3 regions of the Cupriavidus mimosae genome follow, and region 1 is predicted to be linked to each of the others. Evidence: predicted binding sites of a transcription regulator. Region 1 holds the regulator's gene; each other region holds the start of a gene.
The links. The regulator HrcA, encoded in region 1, represses chaperone genes, less so after heat shock. The targets are predictions, from matches to a motif close to TTAGCACTCNNNNNNNNNGAGTGCTAA.

Region 1 (5,106 bases):
CTTGTGCGCCTTGGCGACATCGTCCTGCGCCCGCCGGCGGATGTTCTCGCCTTCGGCAACGGCGCGCATGTACAGGTCGTAATGCTCGCTGGCCTTGGCTTCCAGGGCGGCCAGCTGGGCCGCCACGTCGTCCACGGCGGTAGCCGCAGTTTCGGGCGCGCCGGTCTCCGGGCTGGCGGTGGCGGTGCTGGCCGCCTCATCGCCCGCAGGCGTCGCAGTCTGGTTGGATGGCGTCTGCTTCTGGTCTTCCATGTCGATCCGTATCAATGCAGTGTCGCGGCCCGCCGTGGGGCTGGCCGCGGGTGGTAAATCGGCGTGTGTCCGATGCAGGTGGTGGCAGCTCGCCGCATTTCAAGAGTGGCGCCGGCGCGACGCCGAAACACACGGTTACAAAGCCTGGCCTGCTGCAATCGACGCCTTATTGCTTTGCGCCGATGCCCTCACTAAGATTCTTAGTAAGAAAAATGACAAAAATGTCGAGGGCCCAGGAGATGGTTCATTTTTGTGCCGCTTCCGAAAGGTTGGCCATGCATAAGCTACCAGTCGTGACGCTGTGCCTCGTGGCCGCACTGGCGGTCATGACCGCCTTTATCTGCCTGTCCGGCGCCTTTACCCCGCGCGATACGGAGTATGGCAGCGGCAAGGCGGTGTTCAAGCACTACATCGTTCCCTTCGTCAGCCAGGACGTCGCGCAGGAATAAGCTGCCCCACCTGGCGATCCATCGCGCGGCGGCACCGGCAACGGTGCCGCCGCGCTGCCATCTCAGCCGTTGAAGTCGTCGATGCGGCGGCGGTCGCGCTTGGTCGGGCGCCCCTGGATCTGCGCAGAGGGTTCGGGCTGCAGGCGCCGGCGCTCAGCGTCGGCGGCCCGGCGCGACTGACTCTCGGCACTTTCCTGGTACAGCGTCTGCGCCACCGGCGCCGGCCCGCGCGCCGCGGCGATGCCCTTCACTTCGAACTCCCAGCGCTGCTGGTGTGCCTCCAGCGCAACCTTGTCGCCGGGCTTGACCTCGCGCGAGTTCTTGCACAGCTGGCCGTTGACGGTCACCTTGCCGCGCTCCACGGCTTCGGCCGCGAGCGAGCGGGTCTTGAAGAAGCGCGCGCACCACAGCCATTTGTCGATGCGCTGGCGCGCATCCGCCTCGAAATCCACGTTCATGCCGCCGCTCCCCGCGCTTGCGCACGCGTGCGCCGCGCTTCCAGTTCATGCGCATGCGGCGTGGCCAGCGGCCAGCCCTGCAGGTGCTGCAGCGCGATCTCCGCCATCGCCGCGACCCACGGCGCGGCATCGTTCATGCACGGAATGAAATGGAATTCCTTGCCGCCCGCGACCTTGAACTCAGTCTGGCCTTCCATGGCGATTTCTTCCAGCGTTTCGATGCAGTCCGCCGGAAAGCCAGGGCAGAACACATCGACGCGCCCGGCGCCGACCTTGCCCAGCTCCGCCAGCGTCGGCGCCGTATAGGGCTGCAGCCACTCGGCCTTGCCGAAGCGCGACTGGAACGTCACCTGGTACTGGCCCGGCTGCAGGCCCAGCGCCTCGCCCAGCAGGCGGCCGGTCTTCAGGCACTCGCAGTGGTAGGGATCGCCCAGTTCCAGCGTGCGCCGCGGCACGCCGTGGAACGACAGGATCAGCTTGTCGCCCTGGCCGAAATCCGGCATGCCGTGCCGGCTCCAGTAGGTCGCGACCTGCTGCTGCAGCGCCGAGATATACGCGGGATGGTCATGGAAATGCTTGACCAGCCGCAGCTCGGGCTGGTTGCGCCACTGGCCCAGCGCCCGGAACACCTCGTCGAAGGCGGTGGCCGTGGTGGTGCCCGAGTATTGCGGATACATCGGCAGCACCAGCACCTGCTCGCAGCCCTGGCGGCGCAGCGCTTCCATCACCGAGGCGATCGACGGGTTGCCGTAGCGCATCGCGCACGCCACCGTCACGTCGTGGCCGTTCTGGTGCAGCAGCCGCTGCAGCGCGTGCGCCTGGCGCTCGCTGTAGACCAGCAGCGGCGAGCCCGTCATATGGGCCTCGCGCAGCCAGATCGATTCGTATTTGAGCGCCGACGCACGCGAGCGCAGCGGCAGGATCACGCCGTACAGCAGCGGCAGCCAGGCCGCGCGCGGGATTTCCACTACGCGCGGATCGGACAGGAACTCCCTCAGGTAGCGCCCTACCGCTTTCGGCGTGGGAGCATCGGGTGTGCCCAGGTTGACCAGCAGGATCGCCGTGCGTGGCGCCTGGCCGTGCTGGTAGGCCGGTTCGGGAGAAAACGTCATGTCGCTTCCGGGATGGCGCGATGCCGGGATGGGACGGGCGCGGCGCAGCGGCGCCGGGCTCGCGCGGCGGGACTGGCGCCGTCGTTCAGACCGGAACGCCGGACCACTAGTTCTGGCTCAGCGCGCTCGACAGCAACCGCGCGGTAATGTCGACGATCGGGATCACACGCTCGTAGGCCATGCGGGTGGGGCCGATCACCCCTAGTGTGCCGACGATCTGCCCGTCGACCTCGTACGGCGCGGTGATCACCGCCATGTCTTCGATCGGCACCAGCCGGCTTTCGCCGCCGATAAAGATCTGCACGCCCTGCGCATGGCTGGACACGTCCAGCAGCTGCAGCAGGCTGGTCTTGTGCTCGAACACGTCGAACAGGCGCCGCAGCTTGTCCATGCTCGAGGCCAGGTCGTCGACTTCGAGCAGCTTGCGCTCGCCGCTGATATAGACGTGGTCGTCGTCCTCGTCCTCGGCGGCGCTGCCGGCCTCGACCGCGGCCTGCATCAGCTGCGACATGTCGCGGCGCAGGTCCTGCAGCTCCAGCCGCAGGTGGCTGCGCACGGTGTCGAAGCTCATGCCGGCATAGTGCGAGTTGAAGAAATTGGCAGCCTCGATCAGCTGCGCCGGCGTGTAGGGGAGTTCGGTCTGGATGATGCGGTTCTGCACGTCGCCCTCGGGGCTGACGATGATCAGCAGGATGCGCTTGTCCGACAGCCGCATGAACTCGATCTGCCGGAACGCCTGCGCGCGTCGCGGCGTCATCACCACGCCGGCAAAGTGCGACAGGTTCGAGAGCGTGCGCGCGGCCGCGGTAATCATGCGCTGCGGCCCCAGCTGCTGGCCGCCCAGCTGGTCCTGGATCTGCCCGGTCAGCTCGGCCAGGTCGGCGTTGCGCTCGAGCGGCTTGGCGGTCAGCATCGAGTCGACGAACAGCCGGTAGCCGCGCGGCGTCGGGATGCGGCCGGCCGAGGTGTGCGGGCTGGCGATAAAACCCATTTCCTCGAGATCGGACATCACATTGCGTATCGTCGCCGGCGACAGGTCCAGCCCCGAGTACTTGGACAGGGTGCGGGAACCGACCGGCTGGCCTTCGGCAATGTAGCGCTCGATCAGGGTCTTGAGCAGCGTTTTGGAACGTTCATCCATGATGCCCCGATTTTACGCAAGTTTTGGACCTTCTGGCGGACCGGCCCGATGTGCCGCGGGATGGGCCGCCAGCGCCTGCTGACAACCGTCACGGCGGTATGGTCTAATCCCGGCATGTCCGCCCCAGCCAAAGCCAGCGCCGTGCGCACTCCATTCAAGACCGTCGCCCTGGTGGGCAGGTACTCCACCGCCGGCATCGAAGGGCCGCTGGAAGAGATCGCCTCCTATATCCTGCGCAACGGCCAGGATGTGGTGTTCGAGCGCGAGACCGCGCTGGCCACCGGGCTGACCGCCTACCCCGCCCTGTCCGCCGAAGAGATCGGCACGCAGGCCGACGTGGCCGTGGTGCTGGGCGGCGACGGCACGCTGCTGGGCATTGCGCGCCAGCTCGCCGGCTATGACGTGCCCCTGATCGGCGTGAACCACGGGCGGCTCGGCTTCATGACCGATATTGCGCTGGAAGACGCGCACACCGTGCTGCCCGACATGCTCGACGGCCGCTACGAGTCCGAGACCCGGCTGCTGCTGGCCTCGCGCGTGGTGCGCGACGACATGGACATCTTCTCGGCGCTGGCGCTGAACGACGTGGTGGTGAACCGCTCGGGCATCTCCGGCATGGTCGAGCTGGCGGTTTCGGTCGACGGCCACTTCATGTACAACCAGCGTTCCGACGGCCTGATCGTGTCGACCGCCACTGGCTCCACTGCCTACGCGCTGTCGGCCGGCGGGCCGATCCTGCATCCCACGCTGTCGGGCGTGGTGCTGGTACCGATCGCCCCGCACGCGCTGTCGAACCGGCCGATCGTGTTGCCGCACGACGCCGAGGTCACGATCGAAGTGGCGAGCGCGCGCGACGCCAGCGTCAACTTCGACATGCAGTCCCTGACCTCGCTGCTGCCGGGCGACCGCATCGTGGTGCGGCGCTCGCAGAAGACCATCAACCTGCTGCACCCGGTGGGCTACAACTACTACGCCACGCTGCGCAAGAAGCTGCACTGGCACGAATACCCGTCCGAAGACAACCGCCTCTGAGCGCCATCCAGCCGCCCCTCAGCCCGAGCCCGACCCTTCATCGGACCGACCACCCTTCCCCGCCACGATGCTGCGCAGCCTGTCCATCCGTGATTTCGTCATCGTCGACACCCTCGACCTGGACTTCGCCTCCGGCTTTACCGTCTTCACCGGCGAGACCGGCGCCGGCAAGTCGATCCTGATCGATGCCCTGGCGCTGGTGCTGGGCGAGCGCGCCGATGCCGGCGTGGTGCGCGAAGGCGCGCCGCGCGCCAGCGTCAGCGCCACCTTCTCGACCCATCCCGCGCTCGATGCGTGGCTGGCCGAGCGCGAGCTCAACAGCGAAGAAGACGGCGGCGTGCCGACCGTGCTGCTGCGCCGTACGGTCGATGCCGGCGGCCGCAGCAAGGCCTTTATCAACGGCGCCGCCGCGACCCTGGCACAGCTGCGCGAAGTGGGCGACCAGCTGGTCGACATCCATGGCCAGCACGCGCATCAGCAACTGCTGCGCCCGGATGCGCAGCGGCTGCTGTTCGACGCCCACGCCGGCCTGACGCAGCAGGCCGCCGCGGTGGCCGAGGCCTGGCGCGCCTGGCGTGCCTGCGTGCGCCAGCGCGAAGCGGTCGAGCACCAGTCGCGCGAGATGCAGCTCGAGCGCGAACGGCTCGAATGGCAGGTGGGGG
Region 2 (5,106 bases), on a different contig from region 1:
CCGCGGCCTACGCCGTGGCGGTGGTACCGATGCTGGCCGCGCGCGTGCATGTGCCGGCGCGGGTTGTGTCGGTACATCCGGCAGAGCGCGGCTAGACCCAAACAAAAACCCCCGCGGACTCGCGCCCGCGGGGGTTTTTTTCATCGCAGCCTGCCCACACGGGCAGTAGGCTGGGGATGGCTTACATCATGCCTTCCATGCCGCCCATGCCGCCCATGCCGCCCGGCATTGCCGGAGCCGACTCTTCCTTCGGCGTTTCGGCCACGGCGCAGTCGGTGGTCAGCATCAGCGAAGCCACCGAAGCGGCGTTCTGCAGTGCGGTGCGGGTAACCTTGGTCGGGTCCAGCACGCCCATTTCGACCAGGTCGCCGTACTCGCCCGAAGCGGCGTTGTAGCCGTAGTTGCCCTTGCCTTCGATGACCTTGGCAACGACGACCGAAGCTTCTTCACCAGCGTTCAGCACGATCTGGCGCAGCGGCTCTTCCATCGCGCGCAGCACGATCTTGATACCGGCGTTCTGGTCCGGGTTTTCACCGGTCAGGGCCGAGATCGCAGCGCGGGCGCGCAGGAGGGCCACACCACCGCCGGGGACGATGCCTTCTTCCACCGCAGCGCGGGTGGCGTGCAGGGCGTCTTCCACGCGGGCCTTCTTTTCCTTCATTTCGACTTCGGTGGCAGCGCCAACCTTGATCACGGCAACACCGCCGGCCAGCTTGGCCACGCGCTCTTGCAGCTTTTCACGGTCGTAGTCCGAAGTCGCTTCTTCGATCTGGGCGCGGATCTGCTTCACGCGGCCTTCGATCGCAGCGGCGTCGCCGGCGCCATCGATGATGATGGTGTTTTCCTTGCCGATCTCGATGCGCTTGGCCTGGCCCAGGTCGTTCAGGGTGGCCTTTTCCAGCGTCAGGCCGATTTCCTCGGCGATGACGGTGCCGCCGGTCAGGATGGCGATGTCTTCCAGCATGGCCTTGCGGCGGTCGCCGAAGCCCGGGGCCTTGACGGCGGCGGTCTTCAGGATGCCACGGATGTTGTTGACCACCAGGGTCGCCAGGGCTTCGCCCTCGACGTCTTCAGCGATGATCAGCAGCGGACGGCCGGCCTTGGCCACTTGCTCCAGCACCGGCAGCAGGTCGCGGATGTTGCTGATCTTCTTGTCGAACAGCAGCACGAACGGGCTGTCCAGCTGGACCACCTGCTTTTCCGGGTTGTTGATGAAGTACGGCGACAGGTAGCCGCGGTCGAACTGCATGCCTTCCACGACTTCCAGCTCGTCGGCCAGCGACTTGCCGTCTTCGACGGTGATCACGCCTTCCTTGCCGACCTTGTCCATGGCTTCGGCGATGCGCTCGCCGATCGAGGCGTCGCTATTGGCCGAGATCGCGCCAACCTGGGCGATTTCCTTGCTGGTGGTGGTGGGCTTGCTGATCTTCTTCAGCTCTTCGACGGCAGCGCCGACAGCCTTGTCGATGCCGCGCTTCAGGTCCATCGGGTTCATGCCGGCGGCGACGAACTTCATGCCTTCGCGCACGATCGACTGGGCCAGCACGGTTGCGGTGGTGGTACCGTCACCGGCGTTGTCGCTGGTCTTGGAAGCGACTTCCTTGACCATCTGGGCGCCCATGTTCTGCAGCTTGTCCTTCAGCTCGATTTCCTTGGCCACGGACACGCCGTCCTTGGTCACGGTCGGGCCGCCGAAGCTGCGCTCGAGCACCACGTTGCGGCCCTTCGGGCCCAGGGTCACCTTGACTGCGTTGGCGAGGATGTTCACGCCTTCGACCATCTTGGCACGGGCGGCGTCGCCGAACACTACGTCTTTTGCTGCCATGTTCTGAATCTCCTGAAATCTGTACGGGTGGGGCTACAAGTAACGGATTACTTGTTGACCACGGCCATGATGTCTTCTTCGCGCATGACCAGCAGTTCCTGGCCATCCACCTTCACGCCCTGGCCGGCATACTTGCCGAACAGCACGCGATCGCCGACCTTGACGTCCAGGGCGATGTTGTTGCCCTTGTCATCCTTCTTGCCGGGACCGATTGCCAGCACTTCGCCTTGATCGGGCTTCTCGGCAGCGTTGTCGGGAATCACGATACCGGACGCGGTCTTGGTTTCGTTGTCCAGACGCTTCACGATCACGCGGTCGTGCAGAGGACGCAGATTCATACGGACTCCTAGATACAAAGTGTGTTTTTGATCACAAATCGGCCGGCTACCGAGGCGACGGCCGTCAGAAATGTTCAGGTCTCGCAGAGGGCTGTTAGCACTCACCCCTGACGAGTGCTAATTATAGGGACGGGGTAGGGGCATTTCAAGACAGGGGCCGAATACGGGTTTTCCCGGGGGACGGGCGCAGCGCACGTGGAGATTCGGGGCGCAGGATGGCGCCCCAGGCGATGCTGTCGATCATCGCGATATGTCGACGCTGCGGCACGAATCGGACTCGCGCCGCATCGCCAGCAGAATAATGCCTTACTGCCTGGCCATCGGCCAGCGCGGCGCCGGGGCTTCGCGCGCCAGCTTGCTGGCCTGCCCGGCACCGCCTTTCGCGCTCTTTTACCGATGGCCGGCGTGATGTTATTTGCCGCCCTTCACGGTGGTGTACGCCGTAATCAGGTTCCGATAGTCGGGAATATGATTGGAGAACAAAGTCCCCAGTCCTTCGATGTCGTTGCGCCAGTCACGATGAAGCTCGCAGGCAACGCCGAACCACGTCATCAGTTGGGCGCCGGCCTCGGCCATGCGGTGCCACGCCGATTCGCGCGTCACCTCATTGAACGTCCCGGATGCATCGGTCACCACGAACACATCGTAGCCTTCTTCGATCGCGGACAATGCCGGAAATGCCACGCAGACTTCAGTCACCACCCCGGCGATCAGCAACTGCTTCTTGCCGGTCGCCTTCACCGCCTTGACGAAGTCTTCGTTGTCCCACGCGTTGATCTGCCCCGGGCGCGGAATAAACGGCGCATCGGGGAACATCGCCTTGAGCTCAGGTACCAGCGGCCCGTTGGGCCCGTCCTCGAAACTGGTGGTCAGGATCGTCGGCAGCTTGAAATATTTGGCCAGATCCGCCATGGCGAGAACGTTGTTCTTGAACTTGTCCGGCTCGATATCGCGCACCAGCGACAGCAGGCCGGCCTGATGATCCACCATCAGTACCGCTGCCTGGCTCTTGTCCAAACGCTTGTAGGTCTTGCTCATCTTCCGCTCCTATGAATGCGCGTCCGGTTCCGTTGGACACGCGTGGTGAAAATCTTGCGCAAGCGGCGTTGCCATCCATGCCGCCGTTGCCCCATCCTTCTCGCGCTAGCGGAAAAGAGCGAACCGGCATGGACTGTCGCGGGCCATGCGGCGCAGCCTCGCCTACTCGACCCTGATCCCCGACAACGCCACCACCTTGCGCGTCTGCTGCGTCTGCGTTTCGATATAGCGCGCAAACTGTTCCGGGGTCAGCTTCATCGGCACCATCCCCTGCGCCGCAAAGTGCTTCTCCACGAAATCCTGTTCGTCGAGGATCTCGCGGATGGCGGCATTGAGCTTGTCGACCACCGCGCGCGGCACCTTGGCCGGCGCCAGCACGCCGTAGACCGCGGAGATATTCATTTCCTTGTAGCCGGCCTCTTCGAAGGTGGGGACCTGCGGCAATGCGCGCGTGCGCTTGTCGCCGCTGACCGCCAGCACCTTGAGCTTCTTCGCCGCGACGAAGCTCTGGATCGTCGGCAGCGCCGGGAAGGTCATCAGGATCTGTCCACCGACGACATCGGCCACCGCGGGCGCCGAGCCCTTGTACGGCACGTGCACGAGGTCCGTGCCGGCCAGCTTGTTGAACAGCGCGCCCATCAGGTGCGGCTGGCTGCCGGCACCGAACGAGCCGTAGCTGAGCGCCTGCGGGCGGGCCTTGGCATAGGCCGCCAGCTCCTTCACGCTGTCCACCGGCAGGCTGCCCGATACCGCCATCACCAGCGGCACATAGCCGATCGCCGCCACCGGCGCGAAATCGCGCGCGACGTTGTAGGACACCGATGGCAGCACCACCGGATTGAGCACGAAGGTGGCGTCGTTGGTCAGCAGCAGCGTGTAGCCGTCGGGCTGCGCCTTGGCGACCGCGTCGGCGCCGATCACGGTGTTGGCACCGCTCTTGTTCTCTACCACCACCGGCTGGCGCAGCTTCTCGGACATGCGCTGGGCCAGTTGCCTGGCGATGATGTCGGTCGTACCGCCGGGTGCGTACGGTACGACCATGCGGATAGGCTGGGCGGGATAGGCCTGTGCCAAGGCGGTACCTGCGCCGGCGAAGCAGGCCAGGCCGAGCACGGTGGCGCACAGTGCGCGAAGGGTGTGAGTGTTCCAGTTCATCATGTCTCCATCTGTCGTTGTCGGGGTTTTCCGGCTCGTGCGGCCGGATGTCCGTTCAATTGAACAACCAGGGTTCGCGCTGCCGCCGCGCTTGCTCGTAGGCGTCTATCTGCGCGGCGTGGCGCAGCGCGAGGGCGATATCGTCCAGCCCGTTGAGCAGGCAATGCTGCTTGAACGGGTCGAGCGTGAAAGGGATCACCTCCCCGGCCGGCGTGATGACTTGCTGCGCGGCGAGGTCCACCTGCAGCCGGTAGCCCGGCGTGGCGGCCACCTCGGCAAACAGGCGGTCGACCACCTCCGGCGCCGCCACCATCGGCAGCAGGCCGTTCTTCAGGCAGTTGTTGTAGAAGATGTCGGCAAAGCTCGGCGCGATCAGCGCGCGCAGGCCGAAGTCTTCCAGCGCCCACGGCGCATGCTCGCGCGAGGAGCCGCAGCCGAAGTTCTCGCGCGCCAGCAGGATCGACGCGCCGCGGTAGCGCGGCTGGTTCAGAACGAAGTCCGGGTTCAGCGGCCGCGCGCTGCAGTCCTGCCCGGGCTCGCCGTGGTCGAGGTAGCGCCATTCGTCGAACAAGTAGGGGCCGAAGCCGCTGCGACGGATGGATTTCAGGAACTGCTTGGGCAGGATGGCATCGGTATCGACATTGGCGCGGTCCAGCGGCGCGACCAGGCCATCCAGAGTGGTAAAGGCTTTCATGGCTCGGCTTCCTCTGCTGTTACAACGCGCGGACATCGACGAAGTGCCCCGCGACG
Region 3 (5,106 bases), on a different contig from region 1:
CGCCCGCGCGACCGCGTGGCGCTGGCGGACGATCCGGCTTACCACGGCTGCCGCACCGCGGTGCTGGACTTCCTCTACCGCAAGCAGCGCAATCCGGCGCTGCAGGAAGCGGCGTAGGGACGTACGGTAGCGCCAGGCGGCCATGGGCGAGGTCGCGCGCCTCCGCTATCATGAACCCAGAACACACTACCCCATGCCGCCATGACTACCACCGCCGCCCCATTTCCCGCCGCCCGCTATATCAAGGAGATCGGCCGCGGCGTCAACGGCGCGCGCGCACTGCCGCGCGAGGACGCGCAGGCCCTGTTCGACGCCATGCTGGCGGGCCGCGTGTCCGACCTGGAACTTGGCGCCATCCTGATGGCCTATCGCATCAAGGGCGAGGCGCCGCACGAGCTGGCCGGCATGCTGGAGGCCGCCCATGCGCACTGCGAGCCGCTGCCGGCGCCGCCCGACCGGCAGGTGGTGGTGATTCCCAGCTACAACGGCGCGCGCAAGCAGCCCAACCTGGTGCCGCTGCTGGCACTGCTGCTGGCGCGCGAAGGCATCCCCGTGCTGGTGCACGGCTCGCGCGTGTTCGAGGGCCGCGTGACCAGCATGGCGCTGTTCGAGGCGCTGGGCGTGCCGCTGTGCGCGAGCACCGACGAAGCTTCGGCAAAGCTGCGGGATGGCGACAGCAATGGCCCGCTGGCGGTGCTGCCGGTCGACGTGCTGTCGCCCGGGCTGTCGCGGCTGCTGGAGCGGCGCACCGTGATCGGCCTGCGCAATTCGTCGCATACGGTGGCCAAGATGCTGCAGCCGGTGGGCGAGCATTCGCCCGCCGAAGGCCTGCGGCTGTACAGCTACACCCACCCCGAATACCGCGAGACGCTGACCGACTACTTCTCCCACGAACCCGCCAACGTGCTGCTGGCACGCGGGACCGAGGGCGAGGTGGTGGCCGATGCCCGGCGCACCAGCCGCATCGACTGGTTGCATGAAGGCCACCAGCAGACGCTGGTGGGCCAGGCCGGCGGCTCGATCGGCGACGTGCCGGAGCTGCCGCCGGGCAGCGATGCCGGCCTGACCGTGGCCTGGATCCGGCGCGTGCTCGACGGCGCGGTGCCGGTGCCGGCGCCCATCACCATCCAGATCGAGGCCATCCGCGAATGCCTGCGCCAGGGCACCCGCGTGACCTGGGCCAGCCCGGTCTGAGCCGGCCCCGGCACCACCGTCAGGGCTTGCGCGGGGGCAGCGGAATGCGCTCGGTCTCGCCCGGCACGTGCGGGAACTGGTCGTCCTCCCAGCGCTGGGCCGCGGCCTCGATCGCCAGCTTGCTGCTGGCAACGAAGTTCCAGTAGATAAAGCGGTGCCCGTCGGTCGGGTCGCCGCCCAGCAGCATCACCCGCGACGGCGCCGTGGCCGTCAGCGTGGCCGGCTGGCCCGGCGTCAGCACCACCATGTGCTCGGCCGGCAGCGGCTCGCCGTCGAGCGCGACCGCCCCGTCGACCGGATAAATGCCGCGCTCGGCGTGGTCAGCGGGAATCTCCACGCTGGCGCCCGCGTCCAGCTCGATCGCCACGTACAGCGTGCGGCTGAAGACCTTGACCGGCGAGGCCTGGCCGAACGCATCGCCGGCAATCACCACCATGCGCAGGCCGGGCCGCTCGATGCGCGGCAGCGTCGCGGCGGGATGGTGGAAGAACGATGGCTCGGCGCCCTCATGCTGCTGCGGCAGCGCCACCCAGGTCTGGATGCCGTGCAGGCGCGCGCCTTCCGGGCGCACATGCTCGGGCGAACGCTCCGAGTGAACGATGCCGTGGCCGGCGGTCATCCAGTTCACGTCGCCGGGCCGGATCGCCTGGTCGCTGCCCAGGCTGTCGCGATGGATGATCTCGCCCTCGAACAGGTAGGTAACCGTGGCCAGCCCGATATGGGGATGCGGGCGCACATCGGCGCCCTGGCCCGGTGGCAGCTGCACCGGCCCCATATGGTCGAAGAAAATAAACGGCCCGACAGTCTGGGTTGCCGCGGCCGGCAGCAGCCGGCGCACGGTGAAATCGCCCAGGTCGCGCACATGCGGCTTGAGCAAGTGTTCGATAGCAGACATAACTCCTCCGATCCGATAAGAGAGGCTCGCAAGCATGCCAGTGCGCCGCCCGCCGGTCGAGTGTAGCCGGTGCTGGAACAGTGCATTGCAGCGCGGGGGAGAACCCCGTTACCACCTTGCGCTCTAAATACCAGTGCGCGATGGCAGCGGTATCGTTGTCGTCTCTTTACGATCTATCCGACTATCCGATCAGGTAGAGCGATACGCGGGAACTATCGGGGTCATCGGAACTCCAATTAGCACTCACCCGGCCAGAGTGCTAAGATGTGTTGCAGTGCCGCCGTTCCCCCAAGGGCCGCGGCGCACCGGCAACCAAACCGCCGGACGCGAAAGGAGCCATTGAGTGAACGCAGTCTTGTCTGCCGACCAAACCCTGACGAACAACCGTCTGCCGACGGTGCCCCGGAACACGGGCAGCTTTGCGCTGACCTTTCCGGCGACCGTGGGCAACCTCGACAGCTATATCCAGGCTGTCCACCGCATCCCGCTGCTGACCGCGGAGGAAGAGCAACGCCTGGCGCGTGAGCTGCGCGACCACGATTCCGTCGATGCGGCGCGCCGCCTGGTGATGTCGCACCTGCGGCTGGTGGTGTCGATCGCCCGCCAGTACCTGGGCTATGGCCTGCCCCATGCCGACCTGATCCAGGAAGGCAATATCGGCCTGATGAAGGCGGTGAAGCGTTTCGATCCGGACCAGGGCGTGCGCCTGGTGTCGTACGCGATGCACTGGATCAAGGCGGAAATCCATGAATACGTGCTGAAGAACTGGCGCATGGTCAAGGTGGCCACCACCAAGGCCCAGCGCAAGCTGTTCTTCAACCTGCGCAGCCACAAGCAAGGCGGCCACACGTTCACGCCGGAACAGGTCGAGGCCGTCGCGCGCGAGCTGAACGTCAAGCCCGAAGAAGTGATGGAGATGGAAACCCGCCTGTCGGGCGGCGACCTGGCGCTCGAAGGGCAGGTCGACGACGGCGAAGAGGAATTCGCCCCCATCGCTTACCTGGCCGACAACCACAACGAGCCGACCCGCGTGATGGAAGCCAAGCGCCACGACCGCATGCAGGTCGAGGGGCTGGAAGAAGCGCTGGGCAAGCTCGACGAACGCAGCCGCCGCATCATCGAGGCACGCTGGCTCAACGTCGAGGACGACGGCTCGGGCGGCGCCACGCTGCATGAGCTGGCCGACGAGTTCGGCGTGTCGGCCGAGCGCATCCGGCAGATCGAGGCGGCGGCGATGAAGAAGATGAAGGGCGCGCTGCAGGCATTCGCCTGATCCTCACCGCAACCATGCAAAAGGCCGGTCCATGGACCGGCCTTTTTTGTTGCCCGCGAAGCGTTGGTGCGACGTTATGCCGCACCCTTTCGCCCCGGCTGCGTCAGGACAACAGCTGTTTCAGGTCGTGCGCGATGGGCTCCGGACCCTGGCCGTGGCGGATGAACAACCGCAGCTTGCCCTGCGGATCGAACACATAGCTGCCAGCCGAGTGATCCACGGTGTAGTTGTTGGGTGAGCTGCCCGGCACCTTGGCGTAGAACACCTTGAAGTCCTTGGCCAGCTTCTGCAGCGCGGCTTCGTCGGCCGGACGCAGCCCGACGAAGCGGGGATCGAAGGCGGGCACGTACTGCGCCAGCAGCGCCTGCGTATCGCGTTCCGGATCGACCGTGACGAACAGCACCTGCACGCGGTCCGCATCCGGCCCCAACTGCTCCACGACCGCCTTCAGTTCGGCCATGGTGGTGGGGCAGACATCCGGGCAATGGGTGTAGCCGAAGAACATCACCACCGCCTTGCCCTTGTAGTCGGCCAGGGTGCGCACCTTGCCGGTGTGGTCGGTCAGCGAGAAGTCCTTGCCGAAGTCGGCGGCGCCGGTGATATCGACATTGCGGAACGACGCCTTCTGCTGTCCGCAGGCGGCCAGGGCGAGGGCCAGCGCGGCCAGCAGGGAAAAGCGGCGGAAGGCGGCAAACAGGCCGGAAGCAGGGCTGAGGCTTGGCATGCGGGGGACGGGTCGGGGATGAGAAGGAAACAGCATGCAGTATCGCCGATCATGCTGCTGCGCTCGCGCCGGCGCGGCAAGATGCCGCAGCCGTCGCGCACGCCGGCGCAGCTCAGACCTGCGGCACGAACTTGAAGTAGTGGTCGATCAGCAGCGCGGCAAACAGCAGCGACAGGTACAGGATCGAGAAGCGGAAGGTGCGCTGCGCCAGTTCGTCCGAATAGTTGCGGTACAGCTTCCAGGCATAGGCCAGGAAGCCCGCGCCCAGCGCCAGCGCGGCGGCCAGGTAGATGTAGCCGCTCATGCCGTAGACGAAGGGCAGCAGCGTCGCTGCGATCATCACCAGCGTGTACAGCAGGATATGCAGCAGGGTGTAGCGCTCGCCGTGCGTGACCGGCAGCATCGGCAGGCCGGACTTGGCGTAGTCGGCACGGCGATACAGCGCCAGCGCCCAGAAGTGCGGCGGGGTCCAGGTGAAGATGATCAGCACCAGGAACCAGGCCTCGGCCGGCACCTCGCCCGCCACCGCGGCCCAGCCCAGCGCCGGCGGCATCGCGCCGGACAGGCCGCCGATGACGATGTTCTGCGGCGTGGCCGGCTTGAGCAGGATGGTATAGACCACCGCATAGCCCAGGAAGGTGGCAAAGGTCAGCCACATGGTCAGGTCGTTGGCGTAGACGTGCAGCAGCCACATGCCCGCGCCGCCCAGGATGGCGGAGAACACCAGCGTCTGGCGCGTGGTGATCTCGCCGGTGGCGGACGGGCGCCAGGCGGTGCGGCGCATCAGCGCATCGATCTTCTGCTCGACCAGGCAATTGATGGCGAAGGCCGCGCCGGCCAGCAGCCAGATGCCGGCGGCGCCGCCGATCAGCACCGGCCACGGCACCATGCCGGGCGTGGCGAGGAACATGCCGATGATGGCGCAGAACACGGCCAGCTGCGTCACGCGAGGCTTGGTCAGGGCGGCATATTGCCGGGCCAGGTGTCGCATGCGGCTCAACTTGCCCAGGGAATGGGGAT

Region 2: a site for HrcA is predicted at 2,258-2,284, ahead of groES (co-chaperone GroES). Genes of this name have one in related genera too.
Region 3: a site for HrcA is predicted at 2,326-2,352, ahead of rpoH (RNA polymerase sigma factor RpoH). Genes of this name have one in related genera too.

Annotation. Positions count from the first base shown of each region.
Region 1 is NZ_JALHRY010000006.1:232,893-237,998, forward strand. Features, by position in the region: gene grpE (nucleotide exchange factor GrpE) at 1-252, opposite strand, end outside; gene MKD50_RS13725 (hypothetical protein) at 528-701, shown strand; gene MKD50_RS13730 (RNA-binding S4 domain-containing protein) at 764-1,159, opposite strand; gene hemH (ferrochelatase) at 1,156-2,271, opposite strand; gene hrcA (heat-inducible transcriptional repressor HrcA) at 2,378-3,412, opposite strand; gene MKD50_RS13745 (NAD kinase) at 3,527-4,444, shown strand; gene recN (DNA repair protein RecN) at 4,512-5,106, shown strand, end outside.
Region 2 is NZ_JALHRY010000011.1:36,022-41,127, reverse strand. Features, by position in the region: gene MKD50_RS20210 (hypothetical protein) at 1-95, shown strand, start outside; gene groL (chaperonin GroEL) at 182-1,825, opposite strand; gene groES (co-chaperone GroES) at 1,873-2,163, opposite strand; gene ycaC (isochorismate family cysteine hydrolase YcaC) at 2,575-3,201, opposite strand; gene MKD50_RS20190 (Bug family tripartite tricarboxylate transporter substrate binding protein) at 3,364-4,356, opposite strand; gene leuD (3-isopropylmalate dehydratase small subunit) at 4,412-5,050, opposite strand; gene leuC (3-isopropylmalate dehydratase large subunit) at 5,070-5,106, opposite strand, start outside.
Region 3 is NZ_JALHRY010000005.1:93,672-98,777, reverse strand. Features, by position in the region: gene MKD50_RS11105 (ABC transporter ATP-binding protein) at 1-117, shown strand, start outside; gene ybiB (DNA-binding protein YbiB) at 202-1,194, shown strand; gene MKD50_RS11095 (pirin family protein) at 1,214-2,089, opposite strand; gene rpoH (RNA polymerase sigma factor RpoH) at 2,433-3,362, shown strand; gene MKD50_RS11085 (SCO family protein) at 3,466-4,086, opposite strand; gene cyoE (heme o synthase) at 4,199-5,106, opposite strand, start outside.